2 regions of the Humibacter antri genome follow, and region 2 is predicted to be linked to the other one. Evidence: predicted binding sites of a transcription regulator. Region 2 holds the regulator's gene; the other holds the start of a gene.
What was found. Region 2 encodes LexA, which represses DNA repair genes until DNA is damaged. Its sites were predicted from a motif close to TCGAACANNTGTTCGA; they were not measured.
Positions count from the first base shown of each region.

Region 1 (7,866 bases), on a different contig from region 2:
CCACGGGATCTTCGGGCACCTCGTCGGGCTCGTCCGCCGGCTCGAGTTCCGTGAAGAGCGGGTCATCGGGCTCGGGTTCCCAGCAGGGCGGTTCAACCCCGTCGTCGTCGCCTTCGGCCTCCGCGTCGTCGAGCGGCCCCAAGGACGGCACATTCACCGGGCAGTCCGTGGACACCCGATATGGTCCGGTGCAGGTGCGGGTGACGGTGTCGGCCGGAAAGATCACGCAGGTGGATGTGCCGACGTACCCCACCGAGAGCTTTCGCGACCAGGAGATCAACCAGCGGGCGGTCCCACAGCTCGTCTCCGAGACGCTGAGCGCGCAGAGTTCGAAGATCGACATGGTCTCCGGCGCCACGTTCACGAGCGACGGATACGAGCAGTCGCTGCAGAGCGCGCTCGATCAGGCCGCGTCGTGACCTCCGCCTGTCGGCATCGCCACGTGCGCACCGACGCGGTGATGGGAACGATGGCGAGCATCCACCTCATCGTGGACGACCCCGCTTCGTCTGCGGACCCCGCATCGCCAGGGGCCGCGGCACCGGTCGCTCACGCACTGTCGGCGGATGCAGAGAGCGCCGTCGATACATGCTTCAGTGAGTTGCGCGACGTCGATCGCGTGTTTTCGACGTATCGGATCGACTCCGACGTCTCGCGCCTGCGCTCCGGTGAACTCGAACTGGATGCCGCAGACCCGCGCGTGGCCATCGTGCACCGCGCCTGCCTGAGCGCGAAGGACGCGACAGGCGGTCTCTTCGACGCCTGGCATCAGGGCTGGTTCGATCCCACCGGCTACGTGAAGGGCTGGGCGATCCGGGCCGCGGCCGAGCGAAGCCTGCTCCCGTTGCTCGGCCGCTCCGGGGTGCTGGCCGCCGGGCTCAGCGTGGGCGGCGACATGCAGCTGTACACCGCTGCCGGCTCGGACTGGTCGTGGCACGTCGGCATCGCCGATCCGCACAGATCCGGCAGTGTCAGCGCCACGCTGGAAATCGGGACGGGTGCGGTCGCGACCTCGGGCACGGCCGAGCGCGGATGCCACATCGTCGATCCGCGCACCGGCTCACCGCCGCGCTCGATCGCGTCGGCCACGGTCGTTGCCGCCGACGCGGACATCGCCGACCTGTGGGCCACGACGGCCGTGATCGCGGGATTCCACGACCTCTCGTGGATCTCAGCACCTGGAGTGCAGTCGGGGCTCGTCGTCTCATCGACCGGCGAGGTGCGGCGATTCGCCAGGGGTGTCGAACTCACGACGTGGGACCCGTCGGCCTCCGCTGTGCACCCGCCGCCGGCAGCTTGAGCACGAAGGCGGTGCCGGCCGCCGAGGTCTGCTCGACCGCCACACTGCCGCCATAGCGCGTCGCCACCTGTCGCACCAGGGCGAGCCCGATGCCGAACCCTCGCCGCCTGCCTGACTCGCCCGACCGCGCGAACCTGTCGAACACACGATCCGGCTCGATGCCCTGGATGCCGCCGCCCTGATCCTGCACTCGCACGGTCGCGAATCCGTCCTGCCGATCCACGTGCACCATCACTGCGGTGTGTGCAGGCGCGTGTTGAACGGCGTTGTCGATGAGGGCGATGACCACCCGCGCGATCGTCGACGCCGGAACCTGAACCACGGCAGCCGATGCGACGTGCAGATCAAGCCGCACTTCGGCATCCGCAGCCAATGGGACCATAGCGTCGACCGCCTGCCGAACGGCATCGGCTACGACCGCCGGCCGTTCAGGCACCACTGCTGCTCCCTCGGCGGTGAGAAGCAGATCGGTGAGCAGCTCGGTCATGGCGTCCACGTCGCGTCGCAGTTCGAGCAAGGTCTCATCGATCGGCTGTTGCCGATCATGACGGCGTTGCAGAAGCTGGATGCGACTGCTCAGCGCGGTCAGCGGTGTGCGCAGCTCGTGGCTCGCGTCGGCGACGAAGTCGCGTTGCAGAGTCAAGGCATCCGACAGCGGCTTGGACGCCCTTCGCGCCGCCAGCCAGCCGACAACGGCGAGCAGGAGCACGCCCACGATGCCGAGGCCGATCACCCACGGCAGAACGCGGTCCACATCGACGACGAACCGGTCGCCCACGATCGGTCGCCCGCCCGGCGGCCGTCCCGGTTCGCCCTCGTGACGGCCCGTGACGAGGATGACCGCGAGCAGGATGGCGACGCCTGCCGCGATGATCACCGCAGACGCGACGCCGACGAAGAGACCGACGGAGAGCGAGGCCCGCCGGGCGCGGCGTTGATCATCGCTCACGTCGAACCCGCCCGGTATCCGCGGGCACGGACTGTCTCGACGACCTCTCGCGCAGTCTTGCGCCTGATGAAGTGCACGTAGGTGTCGACGGAGCCGGCGCTCTCGCCACCGGGAAAGACGGATGCGAGGATCTCATCTCGCGTGAACACGTGCTCCGGGCTGTCGGTGAGCAGCTTCAGGAGCGCATTCTCCGTCGCCGTCAAGGTGACGCGCGAGCCGCCCACCGAGTACATCGCCTGCGAATCGGGCACGTACAGCCAGTCCGCCACGTGGCGTCTCCGCCCCTCCGCGCGAAAGCCGCGCCGGAGCGCCCGCAGCCTCGCAAGGAGTTCGTCGAAGTCGAACGGCTTGACGAGGTAGTCGTTGGCGCCCGCATCCAGCCCATCGACACGGTCGCGGGTGGCGTCGAGCGCGGTCAGCAGCAGGATCGGGGTCGTGATCTGCGCCTTTCGCACGGCACGCACGAGCTCGATTCCGTCGAAGCCCGGAAGTCGGCGATCGACGACGAGTGCGTCATAGCTGTCGCGGAGCGCGTGACGCAACGCCGTCTCACCGTCTGCGACGTGATCGATGTCGTACGTCTCGGACAGCACCTCGGAGACCATGCCCGCGATCTCCCGGTCGTCCTCGACGTACAGAATGGCCGGGCGCGGTTCGTGCGACATGTCAGAAGCACACCACACAGTGGCGCCGCACCGCATGTGCCATGACAACCTCGCGCCGCATTCCGAGACGAGTGGATGCCCGCTTCAGTCGGCGCGATTCAGTTGGCCCGCTTCAGCCGGCGCGATTCAGTTGGCCCGTCTCAGTCGGCGCGATTCAGTTGGCCCGTTTCAGCCGCTTCACCCACTGGTATTCACACCGCGACATGAAGTGGTGGTTCGGTGGCCGTGATGACCTGCTCGGTGGTGACGCCGGGTGCCAGCTCACGCAGTACGAGCCCGTCCGGGGTGACATCGATGACGGCGAGGTCGGTGATGATGCGGTCAACCACCTGCTTGCCGGTCAACGGCAGCGTGCACCTCTCCACGATCTTCGGGGAGCCGTCCTTGGCGACGTGCTCCATCAGCACGATCACCTTGCGCGCACCATGCACCAGATCCATCGCCCCGCCCGGACCCTTGACCATCTTTCCCGGGATCATCCAGTTCGCCAGGTCGCCGGTGACCGACACCTGCATCGCACCCAAGATCGCGGCGTCGATCTTGCCGCCACGGATCATCCCGAAACTCAGACCCGAGTCGAAGAACGCCGCACCGGGGTTCAGCGTCACGGTCTCCTTGCCTGCGTTGATCAGATCGGGGTCCACGTCATCCTCCATCGGGTACGGGCCGACGCCGAGGATGCCGTTCTCGGATTGCAGCACCACCGTCACACCATCCGGCACATAGTTCGGCACCAGGGTGGGCAGCCCGATCCCCAAGTTCACGTACGCACCATCCGGCAACTCCCGTGCTGCACGGGCGGCCATCTGCTCCCTACTCAACCCCACGATCAGGCCTCCTTCCGCACCGTGCGACGTTCCACGCGCTTCTCCACGCCGGCACCGACCACCACGACCCGGTCGACGTAGATGCCGGGAAGGTGAACAGCGTCCGGATCGATCGCACCGGCATCCACCACCCGCTCCACCTGCGCTATGCACACCCGGCCCGCCATCGCCGCCAAAGGGGAGAAATTGCGGGCGGACTCGTGGAACACCAGGTTTCCGTGCCGGTCCGCCAGCTTCGCGTGCACCAGTGAGAAGTCCGTCGTGATCGCCTCCTCGAGCACGAATTCCTTCTCCACACCACTCACCGTGAAGGACCGCACCGGCTTCACCGGCGACGCCACCGCGACGCTCCCGTCCGGGTGATACCGACGCGGCAAACCGCCCTCCGCCACCTGCGTCCCCACCCCCGTCTGCGTGAAGAACGCCGCTATCCCGGACCCGCCGGCCCGCAACTTCTCCGCAAGCGTCCCCTGAGGAGTCAACTCCAACTCCAACTCGCCCGACAGAAACTGCCGCTCGAACTCCTTGTTCTCCCCCACATACGACGAGGTCATCTTGCCTATCCGATGCGCCGCCAGGAGCACCCCCAGGCCCCAGTCATCCACACCGCAGTTGTTCGAGACAACACTCAGCCCGTCCACCCCAGACTCAAGGAGCGCGTCGATCAGCACCATCGGAACGCCGCACAACCCGAACCCACCGACCGCCAGGCTCGCACCACTCGGAATGTCGGAAACCGCCTCAGCCGCACTCCCGACCACCTTGTCGATCACGGCGCGATCACCTCCACGCGTCCTTTCGAGAACGTCCGATGATCTTGCATGCCGGCCTCCTTGCCTGCTCGGGGTTCATGCGATCCCTTCTGAGAATGCGCCGAACCCGCCGAATCGCACCTGCCTGCGACCCGCTTTGTGGCGGGTCGCAGCCGCTCACCTCCACCATGGCACGACCGATGGCGAATCGCGGGTCGAAGCTCACAGCGTGAAGTCGAAGATCGAGGAGTCGAATCGGTCATAGCCCTCGTAGTCGATCAGGTCGTAGAGCTCGGAGCGGTGCTGCATGTCGCGGAGCTTGCCCGTCAACGAGCCGTTCTCGTTCAGCTCGTCGAGGCCCCGCACCGCGGCACCCATGGCCAGGCGCAGCAGCGACACCGGCCAGATCACCACGTTCATGCCCACATCGGCGAGCTGCTGCACGGTGAACAGCTCGCTCTTGCCGAACTCGGTCATGTTCGCCAGCAACGGCACGTCGACAGCGGCGCGAACGGCGGCGAACTCCTCCAGTGTCGTCATCGCTTCGGGGAAGATCGCGTCCGCTCCGGCATCCACGAGCGCCTTCGCCCGGTCGATCGCGGCCTCGAGACCGTCGATGGCGCGGATATCGGTGCGCGCCATGACGAGGAAGTTCGAGTCCCGGCGCGCATCCACGGCCGCACGAATCCGTTGGAGTGCGGTCTGCTCGTCCACGACCTGTTTGCCGTCGAGGTGGCCGCACCGCTTGGGGTTCACCTGGTCTTCGATGTGCAATCCGGCGAGGCCGGAATCCTCCATTTCCTGCACGGTGCGTGCCACGTTCATGGGCTCGCCGAAGCCGGTATCCGCGTCGACGAGGGCGGGCAGGTCCGTCATCCGAGCGATCTGCCGCGCACGACCGGCCACTTCGGTGAGTGTGGTGAGACCGATGTCGGGAAGTCCGAGGTCAGCGGAGAGAACCGCACCGGAGATGTAGACCCCCTCGAATCCCTTACGCTCGATCAGGCGTGCGCTGAGCGGATTGAAGGCGCCGGGGAACCGCAGAAGACGACCCGAGGCCAGCGCAGCTCGTAGGTCGATTCGCTTATCGGCAGGGCTCTTGCCTGAGTACAGCATCGATGCGGCCTTTCGCGTGGTCGGAGGATCCATTGCGCCTCGACGGGCGCTCCCTTACGCCATGGATGGCGCTCCCTCGAACGTAACAGCGCAGGCCGCCGACGTCTCGCGCGCGATCTGGCCCTGACCAGCGTGGGCCATACGCGAGCGGAGGACGAGGCTCGCCGAAACGGCATCCGCACCCGCCGCCGATGCAAGCTCGACGGCGGCCATGCGCGATGCCCGGCTGAAGCGGCGTGATCCGAACGGCCCCGCATGTGCGATGTGGTTGTCGACTGTGACGCCGAACACGTTCCGTTTCCCGTCGAGCAGGCTCCCGACCGGGTCGGTACACAGAGCACGGACCGCGAACTGGATGTTGTGGCACACGCCGCAACTTCAGGCAGTGCAGTGATCGAACGAGATCCATACATTCGAGTTTCTCTTCGAACAATGTTCATTGCACGCCCGAATTGACGGCCTTTCCGTCCACAAGTAGGCGATTATTCGAGTTTCTCACATTCGAAGATTTCTCCTATCATCTCGGTTATAGTGGACGCATGCCCTCAACGATCGAGCGTCTGGAAGCAGCCACGCAACACGCGTGTTCCGTCCTTCGCTGCTCGACGGCGAACGCCCTTCGATCGGCGCGGACTCGGGCCGCCGGGAACGAGCCTGACGCGCCGTCGCTCGTGCAGCAGGTCGCTGCGCTCGACGATGACGCGCTGGCGCGACTGATGTCGGAGGCCGCTCGCGGCCGCAGCGAGTTCGACACGGTCATCACGGTGGCTGCCGGCGTCGCGGCCAAGCGGTCCGAGCGCTCGCAGGGGCAGTCAGGGCTTGCGCAGCGGTACGGGCATCGCGACGCCGTGCGCTTCGTCCAGTCGATCACCGGCTCTGGTCACGGCGAGGCCGCACGTCAGGTTCGCCTGGGCGGGGCGATGGGCGAGGCGGACGCGGCGGAGCAAGTGTTGCTCATGCGCTCCGATGGCTCGCCCGAAGACGACCCCAGCCGCGGTGTATCGACGAGTGACGGCACCGATACCGACGCGGGCAACCGTGACTCAACGGATACGCCGACGGCGTCCGCGATGCTGCCGTGGAATCATCCAGTGACTTCCGCCGTCGGGGTAGGCGCCATCACACCCGCCGCTGGCGACGCGATCGTTCGCGGCCTCGTCGGGCCGAGTGAAACCTGCGATATCGAAACGCTCCGGACCGCGGCATCCGAGATGGTGCACGACGCCCGAATCACGCACGTCGACGAACTGTTTCGGATGGCGCGACGAATGCGCGACGAGATCGACCCGGCGGGCGTTCAAGTGCGCTGGCAGCGGCGTTACCACAATCGGTCGTGGATCATGCGTCGGAACAACGACGGCCAGCTGACGGCTCATGTCGTCTTCGATGACGAGTCCGGGGTCTTCGCTACCCAGGTGCTCGACATCGCACTCAGTCCACGGCGGGGTGGTCCCCGGTTCATCTCGGAAGCGGAACGAGCCCAGGCAGACAAACTCATCAACGACCCACGCACGAACGAGCAACTGGCTTTCGACACCATGCTGGACGTGCTCCGGTGCGGGGCTGAATCCGACGACTCGACGACGTTCCGGACTCACCGCCCCGCGGTTCGCGTTATCGTCACGCGAGACGACGACTTAGCCTCTGGCGTTGCCGACGGCATCGGGCATCTCGAGGGAAGCGACCATGCTATCCCGTTGGCTGTAGTGCAGGGGTGCTTCTGCGACGCCGGCTCTCAACTGCTGATCGTCGACAGTTGCGGAAACCCTCTCGATCTCGGCCGAGAGCAGCGGCTCTTCTCATCGAAGCAGCGGGTCGCCCTACGGGTGCGTGACGGCGGGTGCATATGGTCCGGCTGCGAGAACTCTGCGTGGACCTGCGAGGCGCACCACATCAATCCTTGGTACGAGGATCAAGGCCGCACCGACATCGCGGACGGCGTGCTGCTCTGCCGATTTCACCATCTCCTGCTGCACAACAAGGGGTGGAGGATCGAGCGAGACGCATCCCCGGGCGCAACGAGATATGTGCTGATTCCGCCGGGATCGGTCGACACGGAACGAGTCCCTATCGAACTTCGCTCGAAGTCGGCGGCATGGCTCTACCATCGCCGGCGAACGAGGCGACGCCGCACCCTCTCTGACGGACAGAATCCGGCGCCACCACCCGGGTCCACCATCGCGCGCATGTGAGTGACAGTGCACAGCTTGAGACGCGCGCACGTGACATCGCGCCGTCGGAGACACACCCACGGGTG
Region 1 is NZ_BAAHAW010000021.1:248,618-256,483, forward strand. Features, by position in the region: gene ACYVDK_RS10325 (FMN-binding protein) at 1-419, shown strand, start outside; gene ACYVDK_RS10330 (FAD:protein FMN transferase) at 443-1,300, shown strand; gene ACYVDK_RS10335 (sensor histidine kinase) at 1,248-2,249, opposite strand; gene ACYVDK_RS10340 (response regulator transcription factor) at 2,246-2,914, opposite strand; gene ACYVDK_RS10345 (CoA transferase subunit B) at 3,106-3,741, opposite strand; gene ACYVDK_RS10350 (CoA transferase subunit A) at 3,744-4,514, opposite strand; gene prpB (isocitrate lyase/PEP mutase family protein) at 4,716-5,609, opposite strand; gene ACYVDK_RS10360 (HNH endonuclease signature motif containing protein) at 6,149-7,801, shown strand.
Region 1: the regulator LexA is predicted to act here: its motif matches at 6,111-6,126, upstream of ACYVDK_RS10360 (HNH endonuclease signature motif containing protein).

Region 2 (7,866 bases):
CCGCGAGCGCTATGCGCGGTCCGACAGCGGGAACCGGGCGGGCTCGCGCGTTCCACGCGGACATCGTCTGAACGGAGGAGAACGCCGGCAACACGGCCCGGCCATCCGGCGCCTGCACCGTGGCGATCGACAACTCCTGCGTCTTGTCGACGAGGTGCCCATCAGGGGTTTCGCCGACTTCGCCTGCATGGGCCAGAAGAGGCACGAGCAATCTCGACGCACGGACCGCGTCAATGACAGTCACCTGGTCCACGGTTCCCTGCCCGAATGCGATCAGGGAAGCAAGCAGAGCGGGGTCGGCCGAACCGTCGTCGGTCGTCGCCTGGCCCTGCTCGAACGAACGTCCACCCCATGGCAAGCCGGCCGAGTCCGCCCGGTCGGTCGAGCCGAAGAGGTGGCGAGAGCGTTCAGCGCCGGGCAACGTCCAGCGCCTCCGGGAGCGTGAAGGCGCCGGAGTAGAGCGCCTTGCCGACTATCGCGCCCTCCACGCCGAGCGGGACGAGCTCGCGGAGCGCGAGGATGTCATCCAGGCTGGAGACTCCCCCGGAGGCGACCACCGGCCGGTGCGTGCGCGCCGTGACCTGACGCAGGAGCTCCAGGTTGGGGCCTCGCAGAGTGCCGTCCTTCGTGACATCCGTGACGACGTAGCGCGCGCATCCGGCGTCTTCGAGCTGTGCGAGCACCTCCCAAAGGTCTCCGCCTTCCTTCGTCCAGCCACGTGCCGCGAGGGTCGTTCCGCGCACGTCCAGGCCCACCGCGATCGCCTCGCCGTAGCGCGAGATCACATCGGACGCCCACTGCGGATTCTCCAACGCCGCCGTGCCGAGGTTCACACGTTTCGCCCCGAGTTCGAGCGCCTGCTCCAATGACGCGTCATCGCGGATGCCGCCGGACAATTCGATCTTCACGTCACGCCTGGACCGCATGACGGCCTTGAGCACGTCCCGGTTGTGGCCGCGGCCGAACGCCGCGTCGAGGTCGACGAGATGAATCCACTCCGCGCCCTGCTCGACCCATTCGTGCGCCGCGTCGACCGGGTCGCCGTAGCTCGTCTCGCTTCCCGCTTCGCCCTGCGTCAGCCGTACCGCCTTGCCGTCGGCGATGTCGACGGCGGGGAGCAGCACGAGTTCGGGGGTGTCGCTGATGGGGCTCATCTGTGGCTTTGCTCTTTCGGTGACGTTGACGGTAGGCGAGAAGCGGCCGAATACCGCAGCCTAGGCGGGGATGACAGGCAGGCTCTTCACCCAGTTGGTCAGCAGCCGGATGCCCGCCTCACCGGATTTCTCCGGGTGGAACTGAGTGGCCGAGAGCGGCCCGTTCTCGACGGCGGCGAGGAATCGCCCTCCGTGGTCGGCCCAGGTGAGCTTTGCGGCCGCGAATGGGCCGGACTGCTCCATCTCCCAGCGCTGCGCCGCGTACGAATGCACGAAGTAGAAGCGTTCGTCACCCACACCGTCGAACAGCACGGAGTCGGAAGGAGCCTCCACGGAGTTCCAACCCATGTGGGGCAGCACGTCGGATGCCAGCCGATCGACAGAGCCCGGCCACTCGCCGAGGCCCTTCGTGTCATGTCCGTGCTCGACGCCGCGCTCGAACAGCACCTGCATGCCCACGCAGATGCCGAGCACCGGACGTCCGCCCGCGAGGCGCCGGTCGATGATCTCGGCACCGCGCACAGCCTGAAGCTGATCCACGACCGCTTGGAACGCGCCGACACCGGGGACCACCAGCCCGTCGGCATCCATCGCAGCCTCGCGTTCGCTCGTGAGCCTCACGTGCGCTCCCGCCGCTTCGAGTGCTTTGGCCGCCGAGTGCACATTGCCCGAACCGTAGTCGAGCACGACGACCGAGGGCGCGGGAGCGGCGGCCTGGCCGCCTGTCACAGTGCGCCCTTCGTCGACGGGATGCCCCGAACGAGCGGATCGGTCGCCTTCGCCTGCCGGAACGCACGGGCGAACGCCTTGAACTCCGCCTCCGCGATGTGGTGCGGGTCGCGACCCCCGAGCACACGCACATGCACGGTGAGCGCGGCGTTGAACGCGATCGCCTCGAAGACGTGCCGCACCATCGATCCGGTGAAGTGGCCCCCGATCAAGTGGTGTTCGAAACCGACCGGCTCGCCGGAGTGCACGAGATACGGGCGCCCGGAGATGTCGACAACAGCCTGCACGATCGCCTCGTCGAGCGGCACGGTCGCATCCCCGTAGCGCGAGATTCCCGACTTGTCGCCGAGCGCCTCCTTGATCGCGAGGCCGAGTACGATGCCGACGTCTTCCACAGTGTGGTGAACGTCGATCTCGATGTCGCCTTTTGCCCGCACCGTCAGATCGGTGAGCGAGTGCTTGGCGAACGCGGTGAGCAGGTGGTCGTAGAACGGCACCGTGGTGTGCACGCTGCTGTGGCCGGAGCCGTCCAGATCGAGCGACAGCTCGATGCTCGACTCGCTGGTCTCGCGGCGGATGCTCGCAGTACGGCTGCTCATGCCGTCAAGCCTAATTGAGGGAGGAAGCCGTGCTCGTCGATGCGGTCGACGATGCCGTGGCGGCCGGTGCAGGGGTCAGTTCGCCCATGGCATCGAGGAAGACAGTGGTCTCCGCCTCCGTGCCGGCGCTTACGCGCAGGTGATGCGGTATGCCGACATCGCGCACGAGAATGCCCCGTTCTTTGAGAGCGAGGAACATCGCGTGAGGGTCGTCCACCCCGCCGAACAACACGAAGTTGCTGCCCGAGTCGTGCACGGGATAGCCCAATTCCGTCAGACGGGATGCGATCCGGTCCCGTTGCCGCACGATGTCGCGCACTGTCGCGAGCATCTCGCCGGAGTGCCGAAGCGCTGCCACGGCCGCCGTCTGCGTGAGAACGGAGAGGTGATACGGCAGCCGCACGAGACGGAGGGCGTCGGCCACGGCGGGGTCGGCCGCGAGGTAGCCGAGCCGCACACCGGCGAACGCGAACGCCTTGCTCATCGTGCGTGAGACGATCAGCCGCTCACGATTGGGAAGCAGGGTCAGTGCGCTCGGCGCTCCCTCGGGCATGAACTCCTGGTAAGCCTCGTCGACGACCACGATGCCGTCGGTCGCGCCGTAGACCGCTTCGACGACGTCCAGGCCGAGCGGCGTCCCTGTCGGGTTGTTCGGCGCGCACAGGATCACGATGTCTGGACGGCGTTCCCGCACCACGGTGGCCGCCTCGTCGGGCGTGACCGTGTAGTCCGGTGCCCGATCGGCCGCGATCCATCCGGTTCCCGTCCCGGCCGCGAGCAGCGGGTACATCGAGTAGGTGGGCGCGAACCCGAGGGCGCTGCGTCCGGGGCCGCCGAACGCCTGCATGATCTGCTGGAGCACCTCGTTGGAGCCGTTCGCCGCCCAGATGTGCGACGCATCCAGACCGTGTCCGAGGTAGCTCGCCAGGGCTTCGCGCAGTTCGACGAATTCCCGATCCGGGTAGCGGTTCGCGCCCTTCAGCGCTTCTCCGACCGACTCGAGGATGTCTGCCACGACGTCGCCCGGAATCGGATGCGTGTTCTCGTTGACGTTCAGCGCCACTGGCACAGGCGCCTGTGGTGCTCCGTACGGCGACTTGCCGCGCAGATCATCGCGGAGCGGAAGATCGGAGAACGAGGTCACGCATCAATGCTAGAGCGGACCTTCACCGGCTCGAGCCGTCGAACTCGCGCGGGATCGCCAGTCGCTCCCCCGCCTGCACCATGCTCGACGAGAGGCCGTTCAGATCGACGAACGCTAGGACCACATCCCGCGGGTCATCTCGCGGGGCCACACGTTGGGCGATGCTCCACAATGACTCACCCGACTGCACCGTCAGATGGTGGAATGACGCGCCCGAGGACCGGATGCCCGCCATGGCACCGCCACTGGCCAGAAGCGCGCCCCCGCCCATCAGGAGCGGCAGCACGATGAGCGCCGACAGCACGGCCCGGCCACGACGAGTGAGACGCGTGCGGACACGTGAGCGGCGTACATCGGCCGGCGCCTGCGAGCGAACCGGGGCGGCATCCAGGTGGCTCGTCGAGCCGTCCAGCGTCGAACGATTCGCCGTCGGACGGTTCCGTGCCGCGTGCGCGAGTGCGATGGTCGTCATGACGGTCTCCCTTCAGTCTCGAACCCGTGTTCCGAATCTATCTTCGATTCCTTCGGAATTCAACGGTATGTTCGGATCTCTTCGGTCCGAGTTGCCAACACGCTCGAACAGAATGGCCGATCCAGGTCGAAACCCGGATAGAGTTTCGATCTGTCAGGAACAACGTCAACACGCACCACCGACATTCGATCGAGGTGTGGTTGCGGATGCTCGCATCCCGCTACCTCACCGATTGAGCATGTTGAGCGGCACAGGCTCGAGCAGCTCCGCTGCGAGAAGCTGCGGCATCCGCCGCGGGAGACGTTCGAAACGTTCGTCGCAGACCGCGAACCACAAGGGCAGATCGCCGCAGCAGAGAGCAGCGTCGGCCGCCGATGACGAGAGGAAGAGCACGTGACCGACGTCGACCATGTACAGCACGACGGCCCGCAGCCGGATGATCCGCAACACGGAGCCGGAACTGCAGCTGCCTCGGCGCCTACCGCTCGCCGCAGCCGCGCAACGGAGAAGCCGCGCACGCGACGACGCAAGAGCCTCAGCGACAAGCAGCGTGCGATCCTCGAGGTCATCCAGCGTTCCGTGAGCCAGCGAGGATACCCGCCGAGCATGCGCGAGATAGGCGACGCAGTGGGTCTCGCGTCGCTTTCCAGCGTGGCGCATCAGCTGGGTCAGCTCGAATTGAGCGGATACCTGCGTCGCGACCCGAACCGCCCCCGTGCACTCGAGGTTCTGATCGATCTGCCGGAGAGCACGGGCCGCGCCGAGGCGACTGCCGACTTCGAGACCTCGATTCCCGTCGGGGACGCCACCATGGTGCCCATGGTGGGCCGGATCGCCGCCGGTGTTCCGATCACAGCGGAGCAGCAGGTCGAGGAGGTGTTCCCGCTCCCCCGGCAACTCGTCGGCAACGGTGAGCTGTTCATGCTGAAGGTGCAGGGCGAGTCGATGATCGACGCTGCCATCTGCAACGGTGACTGGGTGGTCGTTCGGCAGCAGAAGACGGCGGAGAACGGCGACATCGTCGCGGCCATGCTTGACGGAGAGGCGACGGTCAAGGTGTTCCGTCAGCGGGACGGTCACACCTGGCTGCTGCCGCGCAACTCGGCCTACGAACCGATCCTCGGCGACTTCGCCGACGTGGTCGGCAAGGTCGTCGCCGTGCTGCGCGCGGTCTGAGCGCCGCCCCTCGGCGATGCAACCGGCTCGATCCGGGTCGAGCACCGCTTCGGTGCTGCTCCGGAGAAGGTGGGGCGCGCCTGGACAGACGCTCTCGCGCTGCATCGCGGGGCACGATGATGCGGCTCGTGCACGGCGAGTTCCGCGACGCTTCCGAACACGACGCTCAGGGCCTGCGCCGAGCTCTCACAAAGCTCGACCGAGGCTCGCGGCGGATGCCGAGGGGCTGATCCAGCCGCAGGCATCCGCCGCCGTACGCTACGCCGGCTGCTTCTCGCGAACGGCCCGGGTCGCCTCGATGATGTTCCTCAGCGACGCCACCGTCTCGTCGTAACCACGCGTTTTCAGCCCGCAGTCCGGGTTCACCCACACCTGCCGCTCCGGGATGCCGCCCAGCGCCTTCTCGATGAGCTCGGTGACCTCGGCCACCGACGGCACGCGCGGCGAATGGATGTCGTAGACGCCGGGACCGATTCCGTGGTCGAATCCGCTGGCCTTGATGTCATCGACCACCTCCATGCGGCTGCGGGCGGCTTCGATGCTGGTGACGTCGGCGTCGAGGTTGCGGATCGCGTCGATCACGACGCCGAACTCGGAGTAGCACAGGTGCGTGTGGATCTGCGTCGCGTCGCCGACACCGCTCGTGGCGAGGCGGAATGAGCCGACCGACCAGTCGAGATAGTCCGACTGGTCCGTCTTCTTGAGCGGAAGCAGCTCGCGCAGCGCGGGCTCGTCCACCTGCACGATGCGGATGCCTGCGGATTCCAGGGCGGCGATCTCGTCGCGGAGGGCAAGCGCCACCTGCCGTGCCGTGTCGCCAAGTGGCTGGTCATCGCGCACGAACGACCAGGCGAGGATGGTCACAGGACCCGTGAGCATCCCCTTCACGGGCTTGTCAGTGAGCGACTGGGTGAACGTGGACCACTCGACGGTGATCGGCTTCGGACGCGACACGTCTCCCCACAGGATCGACGGCCTCGTGCACCGGCTTCCGTACGATTGAACCCAGCCGTTCTGCGTCACCGCGAATCCGTCCAGGTTCTCGGCGAAGTACTGCACCATGTCGTTGCGCTCCGGCTCACCGTGAACTATGACGTCGATGCCGATCTCCTCCTGAAGGTCGACGACGCGTTTGATCTCGCCCCGCATGAGCCCGAGGTACTCCGCCTCACTGATGACGCCCTTCGCGAACTGTGCGCGCGCACGCCGGATGTCGCCGGTCTGCGGGAACGATCCGATCGTGGTCGTTGGCAGCAGCGGGAGGCCGAGGGCGGCGTCCTGAGCCGCCAGCCTGATTGCATAGTCACCGCGCCGGAAGTCGGCATCGGTGAGCGCCCCGGCACGACCACGCACCGCACCGTCGCGCACCCCAGGCGCACCCAGCCGATCGGTGAGGGCTGCGGATGCCTGTGCCAGCTCGTCCTGGATCGCCTCGTGCCCGTCGTCCAGACCCCGTGCCAGCGTTGCCACCTGGACGACCTTCTGATCGGCGAAGGCGAGCCAGGACCTCAGCCGATCATCCAGCGCCGGCTCATCCTCGACATCGTGCGGCACATGCAGCAGCGAAGTGGACGTGGATGCCGCGATGTTGGGCGACAGTGCGAGCAACGACTCGAGTGCGCCGAAGGCGGACTCGAGGTCGCCGCGCCAGACGTTGTGCCCGTCGATCACACCGCCGACCACGGTCTTGCCGCGCAACGCGGCCTTGGTGTCGGCATCCAGCCCGGAGGGGATGCCCCCACGCACCAGATCGAGCGAGATCGCCTCGACATTCGTGGCTGCGAGAATCGGAAGGGCGTCGTCGAGGCCGCCGTATGGGGCCGCGACGAAGAGGCTCGGCCTGTCCGACGCGGCGCCCAGTGTCTCGTATGCGGTGCTGGCGGCCGCGAGCACGTCGGCTCGCGCGTCATCGAGGCTCTCGCTCACCAGTGCCGGCTCGTCCAGTTGCACCCATTCGGCGCCCGCTGACTTCAGCTCGGCGAGAAGTCGTACATAGGCCGGGAGCACATCCGCGAGCCGCGACAACGGCCGGAAGCCCTCGGGTGCGCCATCGGCGGGCTTGCTGAGCGCCAGGAACGTGACCGGGCCGACGATGACCGGGCGCGTGAGATATCCGTCCGCCTTGGCCTCCTCGAACTCGCGGACGAGTCGATCGGACGCCAGCCGGAACTCGGTGTCAGCGCCGATCTCCGGTACGAGGTAGTGATAGTTCGAGTCGAACCACTTCGTCATCTCCAGCGGGGCATCCTCGCCAGCGCCGCGGGCGATCGTGAAGTAGCCTGCGAGGTCGACGCGGCCCTGGGCATCCTGCAGCCGAGCGAAACGGGACGGGATCGCTCCGAGCGTTGTGGCGGCATCCAGCACCTGGTCGTAGTAGCTGAACGTCTCGGGGATGGCGGAGCCGGTCTTGCCGAGGCCGAGCTGCGAAAGCCGGTCACGCGTCGTACGACGGAGCTCGGCGGCAGTGGCCTCGAGTTCGTCCGAGGTGATCGTGCCCGCCCAGAAGGCCTCGACGGCCTTCTTGAGTTCGCGACGACGGCCGACGCGCGGGTACCCGACGATGGTGCCGGTCGGGAAAGTGGAGGAGGTCAT
Region 2 is NZ_BAAHAW010000043.1:57,649-65,514, reverse strand. Features, by position in the region: gene ACYVDK_RS16660 (SseB family protein) at 1-358, opposite strand, end outside; gene priA (1-(5-phosphoribosyl)-5-[(5-phosphoribosylamino)methylideneamino] imidazole-4-carboxamide isomerase) at 408-1,154, opposite strand; gene hisH (imidazole glycerol phosphate synthase subunit HisH) at 1,215-1,883, opposite strand; gene hisB (imidazoleglycerol-phosphate dehydratase) at 1,880-2,482, opposite strand; gene ACYVDK_RS16640 (histidinol-phosphate transaminase) at 2,493-3,626, opposite strand; gene ACYVDK_RS16635 (LysM peptidoglycan-binding domain-containing protein) at 3,649-4,098, opposite strand; gene ACYVDK_RS16630 (hypothetical protein) at 4,324-4,548, opposite strand; gene lexA (transcriptional repressor LexA) at 4,492-5,274, shown strand; gene metE (5-methyltetrahydropteroyltriglutamate--homocysteine S-methyltransferase) at 5,533-7,866, opposite strand; gene ACYVDK_RS16615 (methylenetetrahydrofolate reductase) at 7,863-7,866, opposite strand, start outside.